DNA from 3 places in the Bacillus cereus group sp. BfR-BA-01316 genome. Region 3 is predicted to be linked to each of the others. Evidence: riboswitches for the same ligand, from Rfam matches in the RefSeq annotation. Region 3 holds a riboswitch; each other region holds the start of a gene.

Region 1 (3,286 bases), on a different contig from region 3:
AGTTGTTGCTATTTTTGGTATCGCTTGGATGGGAGATACTTTCTTCAACGGAAACTTAAATATAATTCAAGGATCAATTCAACACTTAGTGACAAGTGCACCATGGCTATTTGCTATCGCACTATTCATTCTATCTATTTTACTGTATAGCCAAGCAGCAACAGTTCGTGCTTTAATGCCACTTGGACTATCACTTGGTATTCCGCCAGCATTACTTATTGCAATGTTCCCTGCAGTAAATGGATACTTCTTCATTCCAAACTACGGGACAATTGTTGCTGCAATTAATTTTGATCGCACTGGTACAACAGGAATTGGTAAATATGTTTTAAATCATAGCTTTATGATTCCTGGCCTGATCGCAACCTTTACTTCTATCGGAATTGGAATGCTCTTAATTTCAATTATGTTTTAAATAAAAGCACAAACCTACAATTTCAAAGGGTTTGTGCTTTTTTAATCAAACGTTTGTTTAAATAAAGTGAAACTTTAATCAGTGGGGTTTTTATTCATCCCCCACTGATTATTAGCCCGCACCAATCGGGCTTTTACGGGCGTAAGACCCCCACCTAACTTCTTTTCTCCGGCCGAATTTTGAGGTGGGAGTCTTACTGCTCACAAATAGCGGGATAAACGAAACAACTCATTTTGCGACTCTACAAACTCTTATTTACTTCCTCAGCTAATTTCTTCGTACTTTCATACGCAGATTCCGCTAAGCTAATCGCTGAAATAACTGAAACACCATCCGCACCAGCTTCTATAACAGAAGCTGTATTTTCAATTGTAATCCCACCAATCCCAACGATCGGTATTGTAATCTCTTGTTCCCTAAAATACTTTAGACCTTCCGTTCCTTGAACCGCTTTCGTATCTTTTTTCGTACTCGTCGGGAAAATTGGACCAACTCCTAAATAATCAGCTCCATTTTCAATCGCCCAGCGTGCTTCTTCAATTGTATGTGTAGATACTCCAATAATTTTATCTCCCATTTTTTTACGAACAGATGTAATTCCTTCATCATCTTGTCCAACATGCACGCCATCTGCATCTAACTCGAGGGCTAGTTCCACATCATCATTTACGATGAATGGTACACCGTACTCCTTGCAAAGCGCTTGTAGTTCTTTCGCAAAATCAATACGTTTCTCTCCCGTTAAAGCCCCTTCTCCCTTTTCACGAAGTTGAAAAATTGTTATACCACCTTCTAGTGCATCTCTCAATACTTGTAGTGGCTCCTTCGTACAATTGTTACTTCCCATAATAAAATATACTGATAATAACCTAGACATTTCATCCATTGTAATACGCGACATCTAGTTCCCCTCCTTACTGTATAACCTCAATCTTTCCATACTTCTCAATATCATCTGAAGTTGTATTCGCTAACTGATTTAAAAATTCAATTTGGAAGCTTCCTGGTCCATTCTCTACTGTTTTCGAAGCCGCCATTTCTGCTGCTACTCCATAGAATGTTAATGCGGCTACTGCTGCCTTTACATAATCCTTTTCTACCGCAACAAATGCTCCTATTACAGAAGTTAGTAAACAACCTGTTCCAGTAACTTTCGTTAAAATAGGATGGCCATTTCGAATACGAATAGTTCGCTCTCCATCTGTAACAACATCTTCTTCTCCGGTAATTACCGCAACTGTATTTAATTCATCCGCTGCCTGTTTTGCAATATTTACAACATTACCATTCCCAGTACCAGCGTCTACACCTTTAATTTCCCATTTTTCATTAATAACATTAGCAATTTCAGCTGCATTTCCACGAATTATCGCTAAATCGATTTCAGCTGGAATATATCTCGCAACTTCTGTTCGATAAGAAGTTGCTCCTGCTCCAACTGGATCAAACAATACTGGTACATCATTCTTATTTGCTGATTTACCAGCAAGTAACATCGCTTCTACCTCTTCAGGACGAAGTGTACCCATATTTAAAACAAGAGCTCCCGCAATGCTAGCCATTTCTGCTATTTCTTCTTTTGCATACGCCATTACAGGCGATGCTCCTAATGCTAACAAACCGTTTGCTGTAAAATTTGTTACAACAACATTTGTAATATTATGCACGAGTGGATTAGACTCTCTCACCAATTCCACGACTTTACTAATTTCTTGTACATTCATTCTTTTCATCTCCTAACTTTAATGATGGGAGATACACAAAAAGACACTTTGCGTACGCAAAGTGTCTGAACATGTGCTTTTACACTCTCCCTACGCTGGCATTATCCAACAGGTTCAAATGGTCAATGACGGATTAGCCATACTCTCAGTTTGTATCCACAAACTCCCATGTGTTTCTTATTCACTTACTTCAGAGTCTACTCTTATTCTAGTAAAATAACAAGTTCTTTACTTTACTATATAAAAAGAGTGATAGGAACTTATAAAATGTACCCTATAGAATAGACACTGAAAAAAAAGTCTATTCTATAGGGTATTTCTTGTATAATGAGAGAAAATTGTGATCAGAGAAGGTTCAAAATGACAAAAAAGCTATTTACAAAAAGAGACATTCAAATTCTATCAAATAACCCATACATAAAATCTGTAAGTCAGAAAGGTATCACTTATACAGATGAATTTAAGCGTATTTTTATTGAGGAAAATGAGAAAGGAAAACTGCCTCGAAATATTTTTGAAGAATGTGGTTTTGATATAGATATGATTGGAATGAAACGAATTATGTCATCAGGAAGTAGATGGCGTGCTGCTTACAGAAAAAATGGTGTATTTGGTTTGCGAGATACACGCACCGAAAACGCTGGAAGAACTCTTGAGAGAGAGCTTACGTTGGAAGAGAAGTATGCTCGTTTAGAAGCCGAACGGAACTTACTAAAGGCAGAAAATGAATTGTTAAAAAAGATCAAACTTATAGAAAGATAGAAGCAATTGATAAAACAATAAGCATAATAAACAAATATCTTTTTTTCATAATTTCTTCATGGTGCAGATTATGTTCTGTCGCCATCATTTGATTTCAAACAGATTATAATCCTATCATCTTATCCCCCTCATCTATTTATAGAATGATAGCAATCATAACTCTTATTGGTAGAAACCTTTTCTTGCCTACTTATGCTTTAAATGAAATTCATTTACAATGTCAATGAATACGCCTTAAAATCTGACATTTATACAAATCCTTTATTTATATAAGTAAAACTCTCACACGTATATTTCATCACAAATAACTCAAACCGTCAGCAAGACTGAATAGAACAAAGATGTATGCTATATTTAACGTATGGAAATTTGAAAGGATGTTTTT
Region 2 (3,286 bases), on a different contig from region 3:
TTCTTTGAATTCTACCGCTTTCTCTTTCATTCCTTTTTCAATTGCTTCTGTCGTTTCTAAATCATTTTCTTTCGCATATTCACGAATATCATGCGAAATTCTCATACTACAAAACTTCGGCCCACACATTGAACAGAAATGCGCTGTTTTCGCCCCTTCTGCTGGCAACGTTTCATCATGATACTCCATCGCACGTTCAGGATCTAAAGATAAATTAAATTGATCGCGCCAACGGAATTCAAATCGTGCTTTTGAAAGTGCATCATCACGCTGATGAGCCGTTTTATGCCCTTTCGCAAGATCGGCTGCATGCGCAGCGATTTTGTACGTAATAACCCCCGCGCGAACATCATCTTTATTTGGTAAACCTAAATGTTCTTTCGGTGTTACATAACAAAGCATCGCCGTTCCAAACCAGCCGATCATCGCAGCACCAATCGCTGATGTAATGTGGTCATACCCTGGTGCAATATCTGTCGTTAACGGCCCAAGTGTATAGAACGGCGCGCCCTGACAAATATCAAGTTCTTTCTCCATATTTTTTTTAATTAAATGCATCGGTACATGCCCAGGTCCTTCAATCATAACTTGCACATCATGTTTCCAAGCGATTTTTGTTAATTCACCAAGTGTTTCAAGCTCAGAAAACTGCGCTTCGTCATTTGCATCTGCGATAGAACCTGGACGTAATCCATCTCCAAGAGAGAACGAAACATCGTACTGCTTCATAATTTCACAAATCTCTTCAAAGTGAGTATATAGGAAGTTTTCTTTATGATGGAATAAACACCACTGCGCCATAATCGAACCACCGCGCGAAACAATACCTGTCATACGCTTTGCAGTAATTGGAATGTAACGAAGTAATACACCAGCGTGAATCGTGAAATAATCAACGCCTTGCTCCGCCTGCTCAATTAACGTATCGCGATACACTTCCCACGTTAAATCCTCTGCAATTCCGTTTACTTTTTCAAGCGCTTGATAAATTGGCACAGTTCCAACTGGTACCGGAGCATTACGAATAATCCACTCACGTGTTGTATGAATATTTTTGCCTGTAGATAAATCCATAATCGTATCTGCACCCCAGCGAGTCGCCCACGTCATCTTCTCTACTTCTTCTGCAATAGAAGACGATACAGCAGAGTTTCCGATATTTGCATTTACCTTTACGTGAAAATTACGTCCAATTATCATCGGTTCCGCTTCAGGATGGTTAATGTTCGCCGGCAAAATCGCACGACCTTCTGCAATCTCCTTACGAACAAATTCAGGCTCTACCCCTTCACGAATCGCAACATATTCCATCTCAGACGTGATAATACCATTACGCGCATAATGCATTTGCGAAACATTTGCACCTTGCTTCGCTCTAAGCGGCTTACGATCCATTTGCGGGAAAACAGGTGTATGTTTCGAAGCCACTTTCACACCGTCATCCTCTGGTTTTACTTCGCGCCCTTCGTATCCTTCTACATCACCACGCCCCAACGTCCAAGAGTGGCGCGGCGTTGGAATCCCCTTTTCCAGCTCCACTTTATACTCAGGATCTGTATAAGGTCCACTCGTATCATACACACGGATTGGCGGATTTTGAACACCATTCGTATCGCTTAGTTCAATCTCGCGCATCGGCACTTTCATACCTTCACGTGGCCCATCCACATACACTTTCTTACTTCCTGGTAAACTCGATTTCAATTCAATTTGCTCAGCAGAAACAGACTGTTTCATAACCTTTATTGCCCCCTGTTCGTGACAAGGACGAGATATGGCCAGCGTATGCCAAAATAAAAAGAGCCAGGTCCATAAAAAAAATAAGGACCTGGCTCATAAAGACATAATTATGTAAAGCCGTTAACTTCCCTACGCTGGTACGAGCCAGATCAGGTCCAAAGGGTTAAGAAGTTCACACGCTTCTCTCTCAGCCTACGCATACATACGTTAGGCACCCCTAGTTTATCACTGATTTAATTTTCAATACTTTCCAAGTATACACGTTAATCTGAAAAATGCAAAGGTTATTTCTTTTGTTGTTTACGGAATCATCCAAGTTAAATAATAAGCCTGCACATATGTCATAATCCCAACAATAGTAACGAAGAATAAACTATGCTTTAATGTAAAGCGGAACAAATCTGACTCTTTCCCAGCAAGTCCAACTGCCGCACAAGCAATCGCAATCGATTGCGGAGAAATCATTTTACCTGTTACACCGCCAGTTGTATTTGCTGCAACGAGAAGCACTTCAGATACACCGACTTGCTGAGCTGTAATTGCTTGTAAATTCGAGAACAGTGCGTTCGCTGACGTATCTGATCCTGTTAAGAATACCCCAATCCAGCCTAAGAATGGCGAGAAGAACGGGAATAGTCCGCCAGTTCCTGCAAGTGCTAACGCTAATGTAGAAGATAAACCAGAATAGTTTGCGATAAATGCAAATCCTAATACGAATCCAATAGATAGAATTGGCATTTTTAGTTCGTTTAACGTTTCTTTAAATGTTGCTACTGCATCTTTTGCACTCATTTTCAAAATAAAGATAGAAATGATACAAGCAATTAAAATTGCTGTTCCAGTCGCTGATAAAATATCTAATTTCAAGATTGCTTCATAAGGTGTTGGTTTATTTACAATTGGCTCTGCTTTCATTACTAAATTGTGCAAGCCTGGAACTTCAAATTTAAATACGAGACTTTCTAAAGCACCACCTGGAGCGAATAATTCTTTAAAGAAACTTTGGCTCCAAATGACTACCATCACAGTTAAAATAATGAACGGAGACCATGCTTTTACTACTTTTCCTACCGTTAGTTTCGGCATAGTTGTCGTCGTTGCTGCTACTTCACTATTCGCTTCTTTAGACTGATAAATTTCTTTCGGCTGCCAAACTTTTAAGAATAGCGATAAACTTACTAAACTTACAAGTGCTGACGTAATATCAGGAAGTTCCGGCCCTAAAAACGTCGCTGTAATAAACTGTGTAATTGCAAATGAACTACCCGCTACAAATAAAGCAGGCCACGTTTGTATTACTCCTTTAAAACCATCCATTAAAAATACGATAAAGAACGGAACAAATAAAGATAAGAACGGTAATTGATGCCCAGCCATCTGTCCAATTTTATGTGGATCAATGCCTGTTACTTGTCCAGCAACTGTAATCGGAATCCCCATCGCTCCAAACGCTACTGGTGCAGTATTTGCGATTAAACAAAGACCTGCTGCATATAAGGGATTTAGCCCAAGACCTGCAAGAAGCGCTGCCGTAATCGCTACCGGT
Region 3 (3,286 bases):
ACACCAGATAAAAAAGATATCATTATTTCCGCAATAGATGAGAAGAATCATATAAAAGTGTGTATTGAAAATAAGGGTGCCCACATTGAAGAAGAACAATTAGATAAAATTTGGGATCGTTTTTATCGAGTAGATGCGGCACGGAAACGTTCACAAGGTGGAACCGGGCTTGGCCTTGCGATTTCAAAAAACATTTTAGAGCTGCACAATGCTGAATATGGGGTCAAGAATACAGAAGATGGTGTGTTATTTTACTTCTACTTACCGAAAAAAGCGTAGACAATACATGTTACGCTTTTTTAATTTAATTTCATATTATCTTTACCTAATCTTTATTTTCAAACAGTATAATTTGGATAGAAAATGAGGTTATGTAAGGAGTAGATTAGCCGTGAATAGCAATTTACTAGGTGTGATGGTATTTATTTTCTTTTGTGCATTTATCGTATTTATTATTGATATTACTCATTGAGAGCTTTGATAAAAAAAAAGAGCGCTAATTAAGCGCCTTTTTTTTGTGAATTCATTTGATAAGCACCAATGCTTTTGAATAAGCGTGGTGAAGTTGTAAATAAAAGAATTAGTAATACAGTACATAATGTGAAAGAAGCGAGCATCGTACTACCGTTTACAATTAATGAATATAAGACGGCTGATTGCCCTTTTGGTGCATATTGGCCCCAAAAGATAATACCTGCAATAAAGTGCCAGAAATAACGTGCAAGGCTACCAATAAATGTAGCAAAGATAATATAAGCAATGGTTTTCTTTCTTTGATTATTCATTAATGTTTGCTGAATGGGCTTATAAAATAGTCCAGCAAATCCAATGAATGCGAAAGCAACGAAGTATTCAATTATTACTTGAATTGGTGTGACGATAATGGCATCTCCAACGACAATTTGCAATAATCCCCAAATTAAGCCGCCTAAGAAAGCCATTTTGAAACCCCAGCGGTATGCGATAATAAAAATAGGTATCATAGCAAATGAGATGGAACCGCCTGTTGGAAGTTTAAGTGATAATGGTAAAATATCGATAATCAAGGCGAAGGCTGCAAGAATAGCAGATTCGATCATCGCTTGTAAATTGGTGTTACGCATGTTGTCTCCCCCTAAATCCAAGTGACGCAAAAAAGAACATTATCATAGGAGGATACGAAATACGTAAATAAAAAAAGAGGTATGTATTTCGAACGTTTGCACAATCCCTGCGCTAGTATTAACTAACAGGTTCGAAGGGTCGGAACGAATTGTTCCCTCTCAGCGGTAAGGCTCCCCCTGTGATAACGAGATTCTTTATTTGCTATTGTTTATTGTAAGCGAAATGGATGAGAATGGCAAATGAACCTTGTATGACAATAAGTGAAATATAATTGTATTGAAATGTTAATAAATATGAAGCAAAAAGATATAGTCCAATTGAAATAGAGTATGATATAATTTGTTTGAAAATAATTATCATTCTCTTCTGAGGGGGAAGGTTATGAGCTTAGTAGATATTAAAATTGGTGAGAAAGTGTTAGTAAAAAGTATTCAGTCGTTAGATAATTTACTAAAGAGAAGACTGGCTGCTTTCGGTCTCGCGGAAGGAAGCGAACTTAGTCTGAAACAGAAAGCGATGTTTAAAGGTCCTTGTACATTGGAGTGTCGCGGACAGTTAATTAGTATTCGTCATTGTGACGCGAAAATGATAAAGGTGGAATTAGCGTGAATAAGGTAGCTTTGCTAGGGAATCCGAATACAGGGAAAACATCATTATTTAATGCACTTACTGGTTCTTATGAGTATGTAGGAAACTGGAGCGGTGTAACAGTAGAAAAAAAGGTTGGTAAATTAAAAGATAAGCAAGGAACATTAATTGATTTACCAGGCGTCTATGATTTGAATCCAGTTTCACGTGATGAAGGTGTCGTTACGAATTTTCTACTAACAGACGAATTTCATCATATGTTAAATATAGTGGATTCTTCACAATTTGAGCGAAATATGCATTTAACATTGCAATTACTTGAATTTGGTAAGCCAGTTTCAATTGGTTTAAATATGGTTGATGTGGCAAAGCAAAGAGGAATTGTGATTAATGTAAAAAGGTTATCAGAAATATTAGGTGTAACAGTCGTTCCTGTCATCGCAAGGACCGGAAAAGGCTGTGAAGAATTACTTACTACTCTTCATGAAGAGAAACAAAAAGAGAAAAAGCCATTCATTATTTCATATGGTGTACAAATGGATGAAGGAATCGGAGAGGTAATCGCTCTTTTAGAGACAGCGAATTATGAGCATCCGAGATGGTTAGCTCTTCAATTTCTAAGCAATAACGAAGTAGTAGAAAAAGAAATGAAAGCATTACCAATTTATAAGGAACTTATAGCCATTCGATCTCGTTTAGACGGAAAACTTGATTGTACGTTGGAGGAGCACATTTACAAAACTCGAGAAGCGTATATTGAAAAGTTAAAAACAAATGTCATGCAGCATGAGAAAGAAGGGAAAATTCCTTTTTCGGAAAAAATCGATAAGTTAATTACACATAAAATTTTAGGACTTCCAATCTTTTTAGCAGTTATGTTTTTTATTTTTCAGGTTACGTTTACGTGGATTGGTACGCCTTTATCTGATATGCTTGATGGATTTTTGGGCGGACAACTTACTGATTGGGTTACAGCTGGGCTCACAAGTGTTGGGGCTTCTGACTTTATTCAAGCACTCGTTACAGAAGGTATTATTGCGGGCGTTGGTGCAGTATTAGTATTCGTTCCACAAATCTTTGCACTATTCTTTTTCATCTCGCTATTAGAAGACTCGGGATATATGGCACGAATCGCAGTTGTTATGGATAGAATTATGGAGTTTTTCGGCTTAAACGGAAAAGCATTTATCCCAATGATTATCGGATTTGGATGTAACGTTCCAGGGATTATGGCAGCGAGAACGATTGAACAGGAAAAAGAACGTTTACTTACAATCCTTGTAACACCGTTTATGTCTTGTTCAGCACGTTTACCTGTATATGCATTATTTGCGGGAGTGTTCTTCCCTCATAGTCAGGCGACTGTTGTATTTTCTTTATATGTTGCAGGGATTGTTCTTGCATTACTCGTTACAAAAATTATGTCTCTTACTATTTTAAAAGCGGAAAAATCTATTTTCGTAATTGAATTACCTCCTTACCGTGTGCCGCAAGCGAAAACGTTATGGCTGAGCACGTGGGAGAAAGGTAAAGGATTTGTTCGTAAAGCAGGTACATTCATCTTCGGTGGTTCGGTTGTTATTTGGTTATTAAA

The links. Region 3 has a riboswitch for thiamine pyrophosphate ahead of thiT (energy-coupled thiamine transporter ThiT). Riboswitches for the same ligand answer to the same signal wherever they lie in the genome.
Region 1: it holds a riboswitch for thiamine pyrophosphate, as region 3 does, so the genes downstream of both, thiM (hydroxyethylthiazole kinase) here and thiT (energy-coupled thiamine transporter ThiT) in region 3, are expected to answer to the same signal.
Region 2: it holds a riboswitch for thiamine pyrophosphate, as region 3 does, so the genes downstream of both, thiC (phosphomethylpyrimidine synthase ThiC) here and thiT (energy-coupled thiamine transporter ThiT) in region 3, are expected to answer to the same signal.

What each region holds. Positions count from the first base shown of each region.
Region 1 is NZ_JAKUGX010000010.1:116,856-120,141, reverse strand. It holds gene MR071_RS10860 (anaerobic C4-dicarboxylate transporter family protein) at 1-415, shown strand, start outside; gene thiE (thiamine phosphate synthase) at 657-1,316, opposite strand; gene thiM (hydroxyethylthiazole kinase) at 1,330-2,139, opposite strand; TPP riboswitch at 2,210-2,319, opposite strand; partial or broken gene MR071_RS10845 (HTH domain-containing protein) at 2,467-2,895, shown strand.
Region 2 is NZ_JAKUGX010000001.1:24,413-27,698, reverse strand. It holds gene thiC (phosphomethylpyrimidine synthase ThiC) at 1-1,737, opposite strand, end outside; TPP riboswitch at 1,850-1,969, opposite strand; gene lldP (L-lactate permease) at 2,041-3,286, opposite strand, start outside.
Region 3 is NZ_JAKUGX010000009.1:72,718-76,003, reverse strand. It holds gene MR071_RS09920 (sensor histidine kinase) at 1-279, shown strand, start outside; gene thiT (energy-coupled thiamine transporter ThiT) at 501-1,124, opposite strand; TPP riboswitch at 1,190-1,291, opposite strand; gene MR071_RS09910 (FeoA family protein) at 1,486-1,713, shown strand; gene feoB (ferrous iron transport protein B) at 1,710-3,286, shown strand, end outside.